Regions from separate parts of the Streptomyces sp. NPDC041200 genome, predicted to be linked through region 1. Evidence: riboswitches for the same ligand, from Rfam matches in the RefSeq annotation. Region 1 holds a riboswitch; each other region holds the start of a gene.

Region 1 (4,488 bases):
ACGCGGTGCTGTCCGTCGTCGGTGACATCGACCCCGAGCAGACGCTCGCCTGGATCGAGAAGTACTTCGGCACCATCCCCTCCCACGAGGGCAAGCGGCCGCCCCGCGACGGCACGCTCCCCGAGGTCATCGGCGGGCAGCTGCGCGAGGTCGTGGAGGAGGAGGTCCCGGCCCGCGCCCTGATGGCCGCCTACCGGCTGCCGCACGACGGCACCCGCGAGGCCGACGCCGCCGACCTGGCGCTGACCGTCCTCGGCGGCGGCGAGTCCTCCCGGCTGCACAACCGCCTAGTGCGCCGTGACCGTACGGCCGTCGCCGCCGGGTTCGGCCTGCTGCGGCTGTCGGGCGCGCCGTCGCTGGGCTGGCTGGACGTGAAGACCTCCGGCGGGGTCGAGGTGCCCGGCATCGAGGCCGCCGTCGACGAGGAGCTGGCCCGCTTCGCCGAGGAGGGTCCGACCCCTCAGGAGATGGAGCGCGCCCAGGCGCAGATCGAGCGCGAGTGGCTGGACCGGCTGGCCACCGTCGGCGGCCGCGCCGACGAGCTGTGCCGGTTCGCCGTGCTCTTCGGCGACCCGCAGCTGGCCCTGACCGCCGTGGGCCGGGTGCTGGACATCACCGCCGAGGAGGTGCGGGCCGTGGCCGCGGCGCGGCTGCGCCCCGACAACCGCGCCGTGCTGGTCTACGAGCCCGTCCAGGGCGCCGACGACGCCGACCAGGCCGATGCCGCAGAAGCCGCCGACACCGACGCAGAAGGGGAGGCGGCCCAGTGAGCGACGCCGTCACCGCCACCATGACCTTCCACCCGCAGCCGCAGGGTGGCGCCCCCAAGCCGTGGGCCTTCCCGGCGCCCGAGCGCGGTGAGCTGGCCAACGGGCTGACCGTGCTGCGCTGCCACCGCCCCGGCCAGCAGGTCGTCGCGGTGGAGATCAACCTGGACGCCCCGCTGGACACCGAGCCGGCCGGTCTGGAGGGCGTCGCCACGATCATGTCGCGCGCCCTGTCCGAGGGCACCGACAAGCACACCGCCGAGGAGTTCGCCGCCGAGCTGGAGCGTTGCGGCGCCACCCTGGACGCCCACGCGGACCACCCCGGCGTCCGGGTCTCCCTGGAGGTGCCGGTTTCCCGGCTGCCCAAGGCGCTCGGTCTGCTCGCCGACGCCCTGCGCGCCCCCGCCTTCCCCGACGGCGAGATCGAGCGGCTGGTGCGCAACCGGCTGGACGAGATCCCGCACGAGCTGGCCAACCCGGCCCGCCGCGCCTCGATGGCCCTGGCCAAGGAGCTGTTCCCGACCGAGTCGCGGATGTCCCGGCCGCGCCAGGGCACCGAGGAGACCATCGAGGGCATCGACGCCGCGGCGGTGCGGGCCTTCTACGAGGCGCATGTCCGGCCGTCCACCGCGACCGCGGTCATCGTCGGTGACCTGGCCGGGGTCGACCTCGACCAGGCGCTCGCCGACACCCTGGGCGCCTGGACCGGCGGCCCCGCCCCGCAGCGGTCGGTCCCGCCGGTCATCGCCGACGACACCGGCCGTGTGGTGATCGTCGACCGGCCCGGCGCGGTCCAGACCCAGCTGCTCCTCGGGCGCGTCGGCGCCGACCGCCACGACCGCGTCTGGCCCGCCCAGGTGCTGGGCACCTACTGCCTGGGCGGCACCCTGACCTCCCGGCTGGACCGGGTGCTGCGCGAGGAGAAGGGCTACACCTACGGGGTGCGCGCCTTCGGCCAGGTGCTGCGCTCGACGCCGCCCTCGCCGGCCGGCGGCGGCTCGGCGGGCGCCTCGCTGCTGGCGATCAGCGGTTCGGTGGCCACCGAGGTCACCGGCCCGGCTCTGGAGGACCTGTGGACGGTGCTGCGGACGTTGAAGGAGGAGGGGCTGACGGACGCCGAGCGCGATGTCGCCGTGCAGAACCTCGTCGGCGTCGCCCCGCTCAAGTACGAGACGGCCGCCGCCGTCGCGGGCACCCTCGCCGACCAGGTCGAGCAGCACCTGCCGGACGACTTCCAGGCGCAGCTGTACGCACGGCTCGCCGACGCGGGGACGGTGGAGGCGACCGCGGCGGTCGTGAGCGCCTTCCCGGCCGACCGGCTGGTGACGGTGCTCGTGGGTGACGCCTCCCGGATCGAGGAGCCGGTGAAGGCGCTCGGCATCGGAGAGGTGACCGTCATCGCCGGCTGAGGCCGCTCAACGCACCACCCCCACAAGGACCCTGGCGTCAAGTGAGACGCCGGGGTCCTCCCATATGTCCGATTCGCGGGGCGTTTGGTTTGTGGCGAGAACAACAAAAACCCGTAACCGTTTGGTGATCGAAACACGGCCCGTCTAGCGTCAGTGCGGCTGTTCGCCGGATACCGCCGCACCCGCGGCACGGACAGCCATCGCCGAGTCCCATGGTGCGAGTGCCAGGGGAGCCGGGGACCCAAACGTCCCTGGGGTGAATCGGACGCCTTCCCCGGCCGGGGGAGGGGCCCGTAGGAGACCTTCCTGCTCCGAACCCGTCAGCTAACCCGGTAGGCGAGAGGAAGGAAAGGAGTGCGCCACACCATGGCGTTCACCCGTGCCGCCGGGAAGCACCGACGTCCCAGCCAGACCGCCGTCCGCACCGGCGCGAACATCGCTGGCATCACCACGGTCGCCTCGGGCGTCGTAGCCGGGATCGCCGGCCCCGCCCTCGCCGCGACCGGCGAGGCGTCTGCCCAGGACACCGGTCTCCGCCAGGCGATGGTGATGGGCGACGGTCTCTCCGACCAGATCGACGCGCAGGCCCAGTCCCAGGAGAGCGCCGCCGAGGCCGCCGCCGCCAAGGCGAAGGCCGAGGCCGTGGCCCGCCAGGAGGCCGCTCGGAAGGCCGAGGCCGCCGCGAAGAAGGCCAAGGCGGAGCGCGATGCCAAGGAGCGCGCCGCGCGTGAGGCCGAGCGCAAGCGCCTCAACACGTTCGTCTCGCCGGTCGACGGTTCCTCCGTCTCCACCGGTTACGCGGCGTCCAGCGGCCTGTGGTCCTCCGGCAGTCACACCGGGATCGACTTCCAGGCCTCCACGGGCACCGAGGTGCAGTCGGTGGGCTCCGGCGAGGTCGTCGAGGCGGGCTGGGGCGGCGCCTACGGCAACAATGTCGTCATCAAGATGAACGACGGCACCTACACCCAGTACGGCCACCTCTCGTCGGTCGGCGTCTCGGTCGGCGAGAAGGTCACCCCCGGCCAGCAGATCGGCCTGTCCGGCGCCACCGGCAACGTCACCGGCCCGCACCTGCACTTCGAGGCCCGTACCACCGCGGAGTACGGCTCGGACATGGACCCGCTGTCGTACCTGCGCTCGCACGGCGTCAACCTCTGACCCGTCGCCCACTCTTGTCGAAAGGCCCCGTCCGCTCCGGACGGGGCCTTCGGCGTGATGCGCCGCTGTGACCAAAAAATATCCCTGAATTTCCTTCGCCCATCGGAAATCCCGGCAGCTTCGAATAGAGTCGCTGAACGCGCGTCAAGCGGATGCGTTTCGCGGGGTTGAGGCGGAGGTTCGATAATGCGGGACCGGAAATGAGCGGGGATACGGCCGCACTCCAGGGCGGTCGCCGGATTTCGGCGCATGCGGTGTGCGCGGCGATCCGTGACGACATCATCTCCGGTGCCTATCCGCCCGGCAGCCGCCTGGCCGAGGAGCTGCTGGCCCGGCGCTACGGGGTCTCCCGGGTGCCCGTCCGCGAGGCGCTGCGCACCCTGGAGTCCGAGGGCTTCGTCACGACCAGGCGGCATGCGGGCGCGTGCGTCGCGCAGCCGTCCGAGAAGGAGGCGGCCGACCTCCTGGACATCCGGGCGCTGCTGGAGCCGCTGGGTGCCGCCAAGGCCGCCCAGCGCCGCACCGAGGGGCATCTGAAGGTGCTGCGCGGTCTGGTCCGGCTCGGCCAGGAGCGGGCCCAGCGCGGTCGGCTGGGCGAGCTGCGCTCGCTGGGCGACTGGTTCCACGAGACGCTCGCCCAGGCGTCCGGCAGCCCGAGCCTGTCGGGTCTGCTGGTGCAGCTGCGGCGCAAGACGGCGTGGGTGTACGCGGTGGATCCGGCCCGGCAGGCCGCGCAGGCCGTACCGGGCTCTGCGGGGGACCTGTCGGTGCGCGCCGTCGAGGCCTGGGCGGAGCACGGGGCGATCGTGGACGCGGTCGCGCGCGGTGACGCCGAGCGGGCGCGGGCGCTCGCCGCCGCGCACACCGAGCGTTCGCTGTCCGAATTCCGGCTGCGAAACGCGGCCCAGGTGAGGACTTCGAAACACTCCGTAAACACGGCGAGCGGTCGGAATTAACAGCCGCCCGGTAAAGCGCTCAAGGGAATTCCGTCTCCGGAAAAACAACGGGGCCGCGGTGACCCGTAATGGTTCACCGCGGCCCCGCCGCGCCGAAATGCGATTCGGACGGAATCAGACGGTCTCCGGAAGCTCCTCGAGACCCTCGGCCACCAGCTTCGCCAGGCGGTCGAGCGCCGCCTCCGCGTCGTCGGCCTC
Region 2 (4,488 bases), on a different contig from region 1:
GTGGCTGCCGGACCAACTGCTCCAGGCTGCCGAGCCCCCGGGCGTCCAGCGCGCGTACGTGGCCGACAACTCGGCCGACCACGCCCGCCGCGTCCTGCGCCGCGCGGAGAACCCCGACCGGCCGGGGGAGGAGACCGAGCGGCTGCTGATGACCGCCTTCGCCCATGACATCGCCCTCGCCCCCAAGCCGCGCCGCCGCTCCGGCGGCCCCGACGCCACCTGGTGCCGCTTCTACGAACACGCCTTCCTGCTCGCGGGCGGGGACGAGATCGTGCTGTGGGAGCTGGAGCACAACCTGACCCGGGACGGGCGGCTGGTGTGCGAGGTCTACCTCGACGAGGTGTCGGCGGAGCTGGCGGCCGACCGCCACGCCCGCGCCCTTGGCGTCGATCTCTGACGGCGTCGATCCCTGACGCGCTGGCTTCCGAATAGTCCGACAGTGGGCCCATCGGGTGAAGTGCGTGCGCGCCTCCCCGGTGTCGCGGATGTCCTTTCGTTGAATCGCAATGTGTGGTTTTCCGCGGATTCAGCTCTTCTGGAGGAAATCTCGTGAACATCGGCAAGAAGGTTGCTGTCCTGACCGTGGCGGCAGGCGCCCTGGTCCTGGGGAGTGCGGCTGGAGCGTCCGCCCACGGTTACGGTGGCGGGGGCTTCGACCCCTTCGGGACGATCCAGACCAACGCGTGCGACACCGCGACCAGCGCCATCATCCAGGGCGCCGTGGCCGCTCCGGCGGGCGATCTCAACATCGCCTCCGACTGCATCAACTTCACCAACGGCACTGCGGCCGTCCAGAGCAACGACTGCGACACCGCCACCGGTCCGATCACCGGCGCCGCCGCGCTCGCCCCGACGGGTGACATCAACATCGGCAGCAAGTGCTCCAACATCGCCCTCGGCACCCCCTGAAGCGACGAACACCAAGGTGGCGGCCACGGCCGCGGCTGACCGAGCCCCGGCGAACGCCACGGCTCACCCTGCGGCCCCGGATGCACGCCATCCGGGGCCGCAGGGCACCCGGGGGCCGTCAACCCCCGCACAACCACGCCCCGTCCGCGAAGCACTTCTGACGCACCCACATGGCCGCCATCGACTCGCACGGCGGCCCGGCACCCGGAAGTCTGATGGACGGGGCCACGAACCAGGGAAAGCGAGACAGGCCGGTGGCGCGGGTGCGAGGGAGCAGGGCTCGTCCGGGCGCCCGTACGCCCGCCGCCCCCGATTCCTCGGGCACGGCCCCCGGTCTCATCACGGCCGAGGAGGCCGTCCGGGCCTCGCCGGGGCGCCAGCTGGCCCCGTGGACCCCCGCCCTCCTCCTGCTCGGCGGCGTCGCCTTCGACCTCGCCGCCCCGGCCCCGTACACCGCGTCCCCCTTCTTCGCCGCGGCCCCGCTGGTCGCCGCCTCCCTCTTCCCGCTGCGGCAGACCATCGTCACGACGGTCCTCGCCCTCACCGCCGTCTGCCTGCTGGCGGAGCTGCACGGCGTACGGGACCCGACCCAGGCCGCGACCGAGATCGCCACCGTGGCCACCGTCGCCCTGCTCGCGCTCGTGATCAACCGCGTCGTCCGCCGCGGCGACCGGCGGCTGGCCTCGGCGCGCGGCATCGCGGAGGCGGCGCAGCGGGCCGTGCTGCCCGTACCGCCCGCCCGTATCGCCGGGCTGGACGTCGCGGCGCGCTATGTGGCGGCCGAGCGGTACGCCGCGATCGGCGGCGACCTGTACGCGGTCCAGGACACCCCGCACGGGGTACGGCTGATCGTCGGGGACGTCCGCGGCAAGGGGCTGCAGGCGGTGGAGGTCGTCGCGGTCCTCATCGGCGCGTTCCGGGAGGCGGCCGAGCAGGAGGCCACGCTGGAGGGGCTGGCGGGACGGCTGGAGCGGGCGTTGCGGCGCGAGGGCGCCCGGCGGGCCGAGCTGGAGGCGTTCGAGGGGTTCACCACCGCCGTCCTCGGCGAGATCCCGCGCGGCGACTCCACCCTCCGCCTCATCAACCGCGGCCACCCCGCGCCGCTGCTGCTGCCCGGCGACGGTGAGGTGCGCCCACTGCAGCCGGAGACGCCCGCGCTGCCGCTGGGGATGGGCGAACTGGGCGCGTGGCCCGACCGGGTGACGGAGCTGCGGTTTCCGGAGGACGCCACGCTGCTGCTGTTCACGGACGGGGTGACCGAGGCCCGCGACCGGCACGGCACCTTCTACGTCCCCGAGGAGCGGCTGCGCGGCCGCCGCTTCACCGGACCGGGCGGCATGCTCGACGCGCTGGTGGAGGATGTCGCGCTGCACTCGGGCGGGGAGACCTCGGACGACATGGCACTGCTCGCGGTGCGGCGCCCGCCCGGCCTGAACGGAACGGCGCCGAACGGAACGGCGCCGAACGGAACGGCGCCGAACGGAACGACACCCCCCGCTCCGGACACGGACCGTAGCCAACCGTGACGCGCGCGCATAACGATTGACACACGATCAGCCCGCCGGAGGTTTTTGCCATCCCTTTTCAAGTGGGGTGAAACGCCCCCATCTGTCCTTCCTTGGTTACTAAGTTCATGCCAAAGCTGCGCGAATTCTTCAGAAGAGCTTGGAATCATGTCGCGCTCTCTATTAACGTTCGATAACGCAGCGCGGTCGGCACAGCCGTCGCAGAGGCGGCACCGTGCGCCGTCGCCGAATCCCGTTACGTGCAGCGACAGCACCACCTTGAGCACCACGCACCACCACGCACCACGGCAGCAACAGTCGCGGCACCAGGGAACCGGGGAACCACCACCTTGGGGTGAATCGGGTCGAACCTGACCCGTAGGAGACCTTCCTGCTCCGAACCCGTCAGCTAACCCGGTAGGCGAGAGGGAAGGAAAGGAGTGCGCCCCGGTGGCGTCCAACAGGTCCGTACTGGACGAAGCTCCGTACCGCTCGTCCGGTACCGGCATCGGCACCGCGACCGCGTACGGAGTCGGCTTCGACGCCGGAGCCGGCGCCCGCCCCGCAGTCGGCCTCGGTGCCGAACCAGATGAGCCGTCCGCAGGCAAGGAAGCCGTCTGGGACGAGTGGAACCCCACCGAGGAGTCCATCGCTCCGCTGCGCGGCAGGCACCGCGTCGTCAAGCCGCGCGGCGGCACCATGGCCCGCAGCAGTGCCGTGCTCGGCGTCGGCGTCATCGCGGCGGTCGGCGCGGGCGGCATGGCGAGCGCCAAGGACCGGCCGAACCCACCGATCTCCATGCCGGACCTCGCCCACGTCGCCGACGAGGTCAAGGCCCAGCTGCCCGCCGCCAAGGACCTGCCCGGCATCGGCTCCCTGATGGCCGACGACCAGGACTCCGCCCAGCCCGCCGCGGCCACCCTCGCCACGAGCGGTACCGACTCGGGCGAGGCGCTGCGCACCCGTATCCTCCAGCAGGCCGAGAGCCAGCAGACCGCGGCGGACGACGACCGGCGCGAGGCCGCGGCGCGCGCCGCCGCGAAGGCCGCCGCCGACGACGCCGCGAAGGCCGCGGCCAAGGCCCGCGACCTGGCGGAGCAGAAGAAGGCCGAGGCCGCCGCCAAGAAGAAGGCCGCCGAGGCCGCCGAGGCGAAGGAAGAGGCCGAGAAGAAGGCCGCCGCGGCCAAGGCCGCCGACGCCCCCGCCAAGTCCTCCACTTCCACCTCCGCCGGGTTCACCCTCCCCGTCGCCTCGTACACCCTGACCGCGGGCTTCGGCCAGGCCGGCGACATCTGGTCCGCCGACCACACCGGCCAGGACTTCGCCGCCCCGACCGGCACCCCGGTCAAGGCGGTGAGCGGCGGCACCATCACCCAGGCGGGCTGGGCCGGTTCGTACGGCTACCGCATCGTGCTCAAGCTCGATGACGGCACCGAGATCTGGTACTGCCACCTGTCGTCCATGGTCGTCACCTCGGGCAAGGTGTCCTCGGGCGAGACCATCGGCCGCGTCGGCGCCACCGGCAACGTCACGGGCCCCCACCTCCACCTGGAGGTACGGCCGGGCGGCGGCTCCCCGATCGCCCCGCTGACCTGGCTGCGCGACCACGGGCTGAACCCGTGACTCCCTGATCCGGCCGTCGCCGCCGCGACGGCCCCTCGTTCCGGCGGCTCTGGCGCTCTCTCCCCCCTTGACGCCAGGGCCGCCGGTCCGTCTTACCGCCGCCCCGCCGCCACCGGAATACACGGGCCCGTCGGAGACGCTGTATGTATGTATGACTGAGACGACCCGCAAGAACATCGGCAGCCTGTCCGTCTTCCCGCTCTCCCTGGGCGGAAATGTCTTCGGCTGGACGGCCGACGAGGCCGAGTCCTTCGAGGTGCTCGACGCGTACGCGGCGGCGGGCGGCAACTTCATCGACACCGCCGACGTCTACTCCGCCTGGGCGCCCGGCAACCAGGGCGGCGAGTCCGAGACGGTCCTCGGCAAGTGGTTCGCCTCCCGCGGCAACCGCGACGACATCGTCCTCGCCACCAAGGTCGGCGCCGGCGTCCCGGAGCCCCGCGGACTCTCC
Region 3 (4,488 bases), on a different contig from region 1:
CTACGCGGGCCCCGTCACCTGGGGCGTCATGAAGCTGATCAACGCGCAGAACGCGGCGGGGCGTAACCCCAACGCGGCGCGCAAGTGCCCCACCAACAAGGGCCGCATCGCCTGCGTCGACCTCACCCGCCAGCTCAGCTGGGTGCAGGACGGCTCACGGCTGGTGTTCGGCCCCGTGCCGGTGCGCACCGGACGGGACAAGTACGAGACCCGCACCGGACTGAAGAAGATCTACTGGCGGAACAAGGACCACTGGTCGACGATTTACGACGTGGCCATGCCGTACAGCCAGTTCTTCGACGGAGGCCAGGCCTTCCACTCCATCGCGGGAAGCGTGTGGTCGCCGCCCGGCTCCCACGGCTGCGTCAACATGCGCTCCGGTGACGCGCAGAAGTACTGGAGCCTGTTGCGGAACGGCGACGACGTGTACGTGTACGGGCGCAAGCCGGGCACGTGACCTGGGGCGGTGTGGCTGCCCGATGCGCGGGCGGCCACACCGCTCGCGGCGGCAGAGGGCTTACGCGGGCCGCACGCTCCCGTAGATCGGCATCTCGGTGATCGGCGCCTTCTTCACCACGTCCCCCGGCTTCGGGGCGTGGATCATCATGCCGTCGCCGATGTAGAGCCCGACGTGGCTGATGTCGTCGTAGAAGAAGACGAGATCACCGGGCTTGAGTTCGGAGGTCGAGACGCGCGTACCGGCCTTCACCTGGTCCCACGTGGTGCGCGGCAGCGAGACACCGGCGGCCTTCCAGGCGGCCTGGGTGAGCCCTGAGCAGTCGTAGGAGTTGGGGCCGGTGGCGCCCCAGACGTACGGCTTGCCCAGCTGGGACTCGGCGAAGTCGATCGCCTTGGCGGCCTTGGTGCCGTTCGTGGGGGTGGACGAGCCGGTGCTGGAACCGGAACCGGAGGAGGAATCGGAAGAGGAACCGCCGCTCGATTGCTGTTCCTGCTCCTGCTGCTTCTCCTCGGCCGCCGCCTCCCGCTGCTTTTCGGCCAGCTCGGCGGCCTTGCGCCGCGCCTCCTCGGCCTTCTTCTTCTCGATCGCCGCCAGCCGCGCCTTCTCCTTGGCGGTCAGGCTGGCCAGCAGCCGCCGGGCCTGCGCGAGCTTGTCCTGAACGGACTTCTTCTTGGTCTTCAGCTCTTCCTGGGTCTCGGTCAGCGACGCCAGACTCCGGGCGGCCTCGCTGCGCTGCTTGGCGGCCTTCGCCGCCTGCGTCTGGAAGTCGTCGACGGCCCGCTTCTGTGAACCGGCCATCCGGCTCATCAGATGGGACTGGTCGAAGAGGTCCTGCGGGTCGTTGGAGAACAGCAGGCTCGCGGCGCTCGAGGTCATGCCGCCGTTGCGGTACTGGGCCGCGGCGTAGGTGCCGAGCGTGCGGCGGGCCTCGTTGAGCTTCTCCGTGTTCTCGGCGACATCGTCCAGCAGCCGGTTGACCTTGGTGCGCTGCTGCTCGGAGCGCTCCTTGGCGGCGTTGTAGTGCTGGGTGGCGGATTCCGCCTGGTGGTAGAGCGAGTCCACCTTCTCCTTGACCGCCTCGATCGACTGCGTGGCGCCGGGCTTCGGGTCACCGGGGGCGGCGTTCGCGGTCTGGGAGAGGAGGGTGACGGAGGCGAGGGCGGCGGTGGTGAATCCGACGGCCGTGCGGCGCCCGGTGGACGAGGCGTAGGTGGGTATTCGGGTCCGCGGCTTGCGGTGCGACGCCAAGGGAGGCGCTCCTTCCGTGGACCGCCTACCGGGTTAGCTGTCGGGTTCGGGCGGTACGGAAGGTTGCCCTACGGCCTCTGTGGAGGGACGACGTGTCGTACGCGTCGTACCGCCGCTCGGGCCGATTCACCCCGGTGTTGCGTTGTTGGGTCCCCGGCTCCGGGCGCTTTGGGCGTGGCCGGACTCGGCGGAGGCCGCCCGGGCCGACGCGGTTCGCCGACGGGTGTACGGGCTGCCTGAGGGAGGACCGTAGCCAACTCGTGGGGCTCCTGTGAAGGCTGTTGGCCGATATGCCCGAAACCGTTTCGTGACATCCCTACGCGGTCCATGCGTAGGCTGTCAGTGTGGCGCCCTAGACTCGGTGAGCGATGAGCAGCCTCTTTGACGACAGCTTCCTGGCGAACCTCGGGCCTCCGGACGAGGAGCCCCCGCCGCCCGAGGATTCCGCACACCCGGGCCCGGCCGGTGGTTCCGGTGACCCCGGTGATTCCGGCGGCGAAGAGGTGCCGCACCACCTCTTCACGGGCGCTTTCGACGCTCCGGTGCCGAGCGGCCCCAGAGAGGCGTACTACCGGGACGGCGCGCCCCGCCCCGCCATCGACCCGGCGGCGCTGCTGGAGGGGCTGAACGAGCAGCAGCGGGCCGCCGTGGAGCACACCGGCTCGCCGCTGCTGATCGTCGCGGGGGCCGGGTCCGGCAAGACCCGGGTGCTCACCCACCGCATCGCGTATCTGCTCGGCACCCGCCATGTGCACCCCGGCCAGATCCTCGCCATCACCTTCACCAACAAGGCCGCGGGCGAGATGAAGGAGCGGGTCGAGGAGCTGGTCGGCCCGCGCGCGAACGCCATGTGGGTGATGACGTTCCACAGCGCGTGCGTGCGCATCCTGCGCCGCGAGTCGAAGAAGCTGGGCTTCACCTCATCGTTCTCGATCTACGACGCCGCCGACTCGAAGCGGCTGATGGCGCTGGTGTGCCGGGATCTCGACCTCGACCCGAAGAAGTTCCCGCCGAAGTCGTTCAGCGCCAAGATCTCCAACCTGAAGAACGAGCTGATCGACGAGGAGACCTTCGCCGGTCAGGCGGCGGACGGTTTCGAGAAGACGCTCGCCGAGGCGTACGCGATGTACCAGTCGCGGCTGCGCGAGGCCAACGCCCTCGACTTCGACGACATCATCATGACCACGGTCAACCTGCTCCAGGCGTTCCCCGACGTCTCCGAGCACTACCGCCGGCGCTTCCGGCACGTCATGGTCGACGAGTACCAGGACACCAACCACGCTCAGTACACGCTGGTGCGCGAGCTGGTCGGCACGGACACGGACGAGATGGAGGCCGGGGAACTGTGCGTCGTCGGCGACGCCGACCAGTCGATCTACGCGTTCCGGGGCGCCACGATCCGTAACATCCTCCAGTTCGAGGAGGACTATCCCAGCGCGCGGACGATCCTGCTGGAGCAGAACTACCGCTCCACCCAGACCATCCTGAGCGCGGCCAACGCCGTCATCGAGCGCAACGAGAACCGCCGCCCGAAGAACCTGTGGACCGAGGCGGGCACCGGCGCCACCATCACCGGCTACGTCGCCGACACCGAGCACGACGAGGCCCAGTTCGTCGCCGACGAGATCGACCGGCTGACGGACGCGGGGGACGCCCGGGCCGGGGATGTCGCGGTCTTCTACCGCACCAACGCCCAGTCCCGTGTCTTCGAGGAAATCTTCATCCGGGTCGGCCTGCCGTACAAGGTCGTCGGCGGCGTCCGCTTCTACGAGCGCAAGGAGGTCCGCGACGTCCTCGCGTACCTGCGCGTGCTGGCCAACCCCGAGGACGCCGTACCGCTGCGCCGCATCATGAACGTGCCCAAGCGCGGCATCGGCGACCGTGCCGAAGCGATGATCGACGCGCTCGCGTCGCGCGAGAAGATCACCTTCCCGCAGGCGCTGCGCCGCGTCGACGAGGCGTACGGCATGGCCGCCCGCTCGGCGAACGCGGTCAAGCGGTTCAACACGCTCATGGAGGAGCTGCGGACCATCGTGGAGTCGGGTGCGGGCCCGGCGACCGTCCTGGAGGCCGTGCTGGAGCGCACCGGCTATCTGGCGGAGCTGCAGGCGTCCACCGACCCGCAGGACGAGACCCGCATCGAGAACCTCCAGGAGCTGGCGTCCGTGGCCCTGGAGTTCGAGCAGGACCGGGGCGAGGAGAACCCCGGCACGCTCGCGGAGTTCCTGGAGCAGGTCGCGCTCGTCGCCGACTCCGACCAGATCCCGGACGAGGACGAGGAGGGCGCCGGGGTCATCACGCTGATGACGCTGCACACGGCCAAGGGGCTGGAGTTCCCGGTGGTCTTCCTCAGCGGCATGGAGGACGGGGTCTTCCCGCACATGCGCGCGCTCGGCCAGACCAAGGAGCTGGAGGAGGAGCGGCGGCTGGCGTACGTGGGGATCACGCGCGCCCGCGAGCGGCTGTATCTGTCCCGGTCGACGATGCGCAGCGCGTGGGGCCAGCCCGCGTACAACCCGCCGTCCCGCTTCCTGGAGGAGATCCCCGACCAGTACGTGCGGTGGCGGCGCACCGGGCCCGCGACTCCGTCGGCGACGATGGGCGCGATGTCGGGCGGCGGGACCATGTCGGGCGGCGGGGCGGGGCTGTCGTCGTCGCGTTCGCGGGGCGGGTCCTCCGCGTCCGGTTTCGCGACGCGGCGGGCGAAGGACCGCCCGGTGGTCTCCCTCACCATCGGGGACCGGGTGACGCACGACTCGTTCGGGCTCGGCACGGTGGTG
Region 4 (4,488 bases), on a different contig from region 1:
GTGGTGCTCGCCGCCGCCGACCGCGACCCCGAGCGCTTCCCCGGCCCGGACACCCTCGACCTCGCCCGCACCGACAACCAGCACCTCGGCTACGGCCACGGCATCCACTACTGCCTGGGCGCCCCGCTGGCCCGCCTGGAGGCGCAGACCGCCCTCGCCACCCTGCTCCGCCGCATCCCCGGCCTCCGGCTCGGCGCGGAGCCGGACGAACTGCGCTGGCGCGGCGGACTCATCATGCGCGGGCTGCGCACCCTCCCGGTGACCTGGGAAAAGTGACATCCGGTCAGCCGCGTGACCGTGGCGTGACCTGGGATACACCGGCTTGTGATGATCGTGTGGCGTCGCTATGTTCAACCGACAAACGAGCCCCCACACGAGAGGCGATTCGCATGCTTTCCGGGAACGGACGTCACCGCCGCCCCCGCCAGGCTCCGGCCATCGTCATCGCGGCGGGGGTGACCGGTGCGAGCATCGCCATCCCGCTCTTCGGAGCGACCGGCGCCCAGGCCGCCCCCGCCTCCACGTGGGACCAGGTCGCCGAGTGCGAGAGCGCCGGGATGTGGAGCGCCAACGAGGGCAACGGCTTCTACGGCGGTCTTCAGCTGACCCTCGACATGTGGAAGAAGTACGGAGGCACGAGCTACGCCCCGCGCCCCGACCTCGCCAGCCGCTCCCAGCAGATATCCGTCGCCGAGTCGATCCTCGGCGACCGCGGCCCCGACGCGTGGCCCAGCTGCGCGCTGAACGCCGGGCTGAGCGACGGCGACGACGCCCCGGACGTGAACCCGGGCAGTACGGCACCTCCGCCCCGGCAGGACGCCCAGCGCGGCGACTCGGAGGGCTCGGGCGACTCGGACGGGCGGGGCGGCGACTCGTCCGGCAAGGCGCCCGGCGCGACGGACACGCCCCGCGCGTCGCACACCCCCGGCTCGCCGGACGCGTCCGGCGGGCCGGAGCGGCCGGAGCAGTCCGAAGGCTCCGCCTCCGCCTCGCCCGACGGGCCGGACGACGACGCGCCCTCCCCGTCCCCCTCGTCCAGCACCTCCGACCCCTCGCCGACCCCCTCCGCCACCGAGAGCGGCTCCGGGGGCTCCTCGGGGAAGCACCGGGGCGACCGGGACCGGGATGAGCGGCCGAGCGGCCATGCCTCGCGTGGCGGTACCGACCGCGCCGAAAACCCCTCGGATGGCGGCTACACAGTGCGTCCGGGTGACAACCTTTCAGCAATCGCCGAAAAGCAGGAGTTGGGCGCCGACTGGCGTCGGCTCTACGCGTCCAACGAGAACCTCATCGGAACCGACCCGGATCTCATTCTCCCTGGTCAGCGACTTGACCTCACCATCAAGGGCCGGTAGTTCGGGGTGATTTGCCCGATCTGGCTCCGGTGAGACATACCTCTCGTCACATTTTCCGGCCCGTCCGTCCTGTCCGGTCTCTCCGCACCCGGCCCCACCTGCGCCGATGTGGGTCGGGTGAGATCGATAACCGCCCTCTTCGCTGCGATAAGGGTGTTTGAACGTTTCCCGGACGTGTGTTTAACGTCTTTCCGCTCGCCACAACGAGCACCGTCGACCGTCACGCCGAGTCCTGCCGGCGGTCGTCCGGTACCGACGCGCCAGCGCCGAAGGCAGGAGCGGGGGACCCAAGGTAAGTGCCGGGAGGCCAGCGGAATCGGCCGAACGGCTAGGGGTGAAGCAGGGTGCGGTCCCCGCACCCAGCCGGGCAACTCACGCCCGAACCCGACAGCTCACCTCGTAGGCGTCGGTGAGGAAACGAACGAACATGTCCAATGCTCAGGGCAAGCACCGTCGTCCGTCCAAGGCCACTCGCATCACCGCGCTCGTCGGCCTCGCCGGAGCCGCCGTGGCCACCCCGCTCATCGGTGCGACGTCCGCCTCTGCCGCCACCAGCTCCCAGTGGGACCAGGTCGCGCAGTGCGAGTCCGGCGGCAACTGGTCGATCAACACCGGCAACGGTTACTACGGCGGCCTGCAGTTCTCCTCCTCCACCTGGGCCGCCTACGGCGGTACCGCCTTCGCTCCCACCGCAGACAAGGCCGGTAAGGCCCAGCAGATCCAGGTAGCCGAGAAGGTCCTCGCGAGCCAGGGCAAGGGCGCCTGGCCGGTCTGTGGCAAGGGCCTGACCTCCGGCGGCGCCCCGGCCGCCCCGGCTCCGTCCGCGCCGCAGCAGAGCCAGTCCGACTCCGCGCAGCCGGCCCCGTCCGCCAAGCCGAAGGCCGCGCCGCGCAGCGCGCCCGAGCACGCCGCGCGCGACCAGGCCCGCGGCCCGATCAAGAAGGGCGACGGCGAGTACAAGGTCAAGGCCGGTGACACCCTTGGCAAGATCGCCAAGACGGAGGACGTCAAGGGCGGCTGGAAGAAGCTCTTCGAGCTGAACAAGAACGTCGTCCAGAAGGCCGACCTGATCTTCCCCGGCCAGCAGCTGCACCTGAGCTGAGCAGCCACACCGTAGTCAACGAGCCCCGGCCGGGTGCGCCGCCCCCACGGTGCACCCCGCCGGGGCTTCGGTGCGGTTAGGCTCATGCTGCTACCGAAGACCCATACGAAGGAGATCCTCGTGCCGTCCATCGACGTCGTCGTAGCTCGCGAGATCCTCGACTCGCGAGGCAACCCCACGGTCGAGGTCGAGGTCGGCCTCGACGACGGCAGCACCGGCCGTGCCGCCGTCCCGTCCGGCGCCTCCACCGGCGCCTTCGAGGCCCTCGAACTCCGTGACGGCGACAAGAACCGCTATGGCGGCAAGGGCGTGGAGAAGGCCGTCCTCGCCGTCATCGAGCAGATCGGCCCCGAGCTGGTCGGGTATGACGCCACCGAGCAGCGCCTGATCGACCAGGCGATGTTCGACCTGGACGCCACCCCGGACAAGTCCTCGCTCGGCGCCAACGCCATCCTGGGCGTCTCCCTTGCCGTGGCACACGCCGCCTCCGAGGCGTCCGACCTGCCCCTCTTCCGTTACCTCGGCGGTCCGAACGCGCATCTGCTGCCGGTCCCGATGATGAACATCCTCAACGGCGGTTCGCACGCCGACTCCAATGTGGACATCCAGGAGTTCATGATCGCGCCGGTCGGCGCGGAGTCCTTCTCCGAGGCCCTGCGCTGGGGCGCCGAGGTCTACCACACCCTCAAGGGCGTGCTGAAGGAGCGAGGCCTGTCCACCGGCCTCGGCGACGAGGGCGGCTTCGCGCCGAACCTCGACTCCAACCGGGACGCCCTGGACCTGATCGTCGAGGCCATCAAGAAGGCCGGCTACCAGCCCGGCCAGGACATCGCGCTCGCGCTCGACGTCGCCGCCTCCGAGTTCCACAAGGACGGCGTCTACCAGTTCGAGGGCAAGGCCCGCACCGCGTCCGAGATGACCGCGTACTACGCCGAGCTGGTCGACGCGTACCCGCTGGTCTCCATCGAGGACCCGCTGAACGAGGAGGACTGGGACGGCTGGAAGACGATCACCGAGCAGCTCGGTGACAAGGTCCAGCTGGTCGGTGACGACCTGTTCGTCACCAACCCCGAGCGGCTGGCCCGCGGCATCGAGAGCGACACCGCGAACGCCCTGCTGGTCAAGGTCAACCAGATCGGCTCGCTGACCGAGACCCTCGACGCCGTCGAGCTGGCCCAGCGCAGCGGCTTCAAGTGCATGATGTCGCACCGCTCCGGTGAGACCGAGGACGTCACCATCGCCGACCTGGCCGTCGCCACCAACTGCGGCCAGATCAAGACCGGCGCCCCGGCCCGCTCCGAGCGGGTGGCCAAGTACAACCAGCTGCTGCGCATCGAGGAGATCCTGGACGACGCCGCGGTGTACGCGGGCCGCTCCGCCTTCCCGCGCTTCAAGGGCTGACCCCGCTCTCCAGCGGGCACGTCTGACGCCTGTCCCCGGCCGCGGTCCCGTACCGTGGCCGGGGACGGCGCCCGCTGAAGCGGGCACTGCTCAAGCGAAGTCATCTCCGGGGAGGCGACGTGCCGGCGGATCGGTTCTCCACCGCGACCAGACTCAAGGCGCTCGGCGAACACGCCGCCGCCCGGGTCTACCGTGCCCGGATCAAGCGCCGCCGCAGCCGGCTCACCGGCCGGGCCGCCCTCCTCGCCCTGGTCGTCTGCTCCATGGTGGTCGCGCTGGCCTACCCGATGCGGCAGTACATCTCCCAGCGCTCGGACATCGCCGACCAGCGGCGCCAGGCCCAGCGCGAGCGTGCCGAGGTGGCCAAGCTGAGCGAGCAGAAGGCCCGGCTGCGCGACCCCGCGTACATCGAGCGGCAGGCCCGCGCGCATCTGCACTACCTGATGCCGGGCGAGACCGGCTTCAGCATGGTGGACCCCGGCGCCAGGGCCGAGCGCTCCACCGACCGGGGCGCGGCCGACCGCCCCTGGTACACCAACCTCTGGGACGCCGTGGACACGGCGGACACGCCGAAGGCGGCCGCCGCCGCGGACCGCTGACGCGCCGCGCCGACGCCGTAAACGGCCGCAC

The links. Region 1 has a riboswitch for cyclic di-AMP ahead of ACZ6CL_RS26255 (M23 family metallopeptidase). Riboswitches for the same ligand answer to the same signal wherever they lie in the genome.
Region 2: it holds a riboswitch for cyclic di-AMP, as region 1 does, so the genes downstream of both, ACZ6CL_RS30415 (M23 family metallopeptidase) here and ACZ6CL_RS26255 (M23 family metallopeptidase) in region 1, are expected to answer to the same signal.
Region 3: it holds a riboswitch for cyclic di-AMP, as region 1 does, so the genes downstream of both, ACZ6CL_RS08945 (C40 family peptidase) here and ACZ6CL_RS26255 (M23 family metallopeptidase) in region 1, are expected to answer to the same signal.
Region 4: it holds a riboswitch for cyclic di-AMP, as region 1 does, so the genes downstream of both, ACZ6CL_RS32295 (transglycosylase family protein) here and ACZ6CL_RS26255 (M23 family metallopeptidase) in region 1, are expected to answer to the same signal.

What each region holds. Positions count from the first base shown of each region.
Region 1 covers NZ_JBVIZF010000013.1:96,223-100,710, forward strand. The annotation lists gene ACZ6CL_RS26245 (M16 family metallopeptidase) at 1-770, shown strand, start outside; gene ACZ6CL_RS26250 (M16 family metallopeptidase) at 791-2,176, shown strand; cyclic di-AMP (ydaO/yuaA leader) riboswitch at 2,368-2,530, shown strand; gene ACZ6CL_RS26255 (M23 family metallopeptidase) at 2,543-3,334, shown strand; gene ACZ6CL_RS26260 (GntR family transcriptional regulator) at 3,535-4,290, shown strand; gene ACZ6CL_RS26265 (HPr family phosphocarrier protein) at 4,405-4,488, opposite strand, start outside.
Region 2 covers NZ_JBVIZF010000019.1:9,619-14,106, reverse strand. The annotation lists gene ACZ6CL_RS30430 (DUF6227 family protein) at 1-397, shown strand, start outside; gene ACZ6CL_RS30425 (hypothetical protein) at 550-909, shown strand; gene ACZ6CL_RS30420 (PP2C family protein-serine/threonine phosphatase) at 1,173-2,435, shown strand; cyclic di-AMP (ydaO/yuaA leader) riboswitch at 2,724-2,853, shown strand; gene ACZ6CL_RS30415 (M23 family metallopeptidase) at 2,865-4,037, shown strand; gene ACZ6CL_RS30410 (aldo/keto reductase) at 4,189-4,488, shown strand, end outside.
Region 3 covers NZ_JBVIZF010000002.1:820,314-824,801, forward strand. The annotation lists gene ACZ6CL_RS08940 (L,D-transpeptidase) at 1-457, shown strand, start outside; gene ACZ6CL_RS08945 (C40 family peptidase) at 518-1,708, opposite strand; cyclic di-AMP (ydaO/yuaA leader) riboswitch at 1,716-1,893, opposite strand; gene pcrA (DNA helicase PcrA) at 2,077-4,488, shown strand, end outside.
Region 4 covers NZ_JBVIZF010000022.1:78,121-82,608, reverse strand. The annotation lists gene ACZ6CL_RS32305 (cytochrome P450 family protein) at 1-276, shown strand, start outside; gene ACZ6CL_RS32300 (transglycosylase family protein) at 390-1,355, shown strand; cyclic di-AMP (ydaO/yuaA leader) riboswitch at 1,610-1,776, shown strand; gene ACZ6CL_RS32295 (transglycosylase family protein) at 1,783-2,457, shown strand; gene eno (phosphopyruvate hydratase) at 2,572-3,858, shown strand; gene ACZ6CL_RS32285 (FtsB family cell division protein) at 3,978-4,457, shown strand.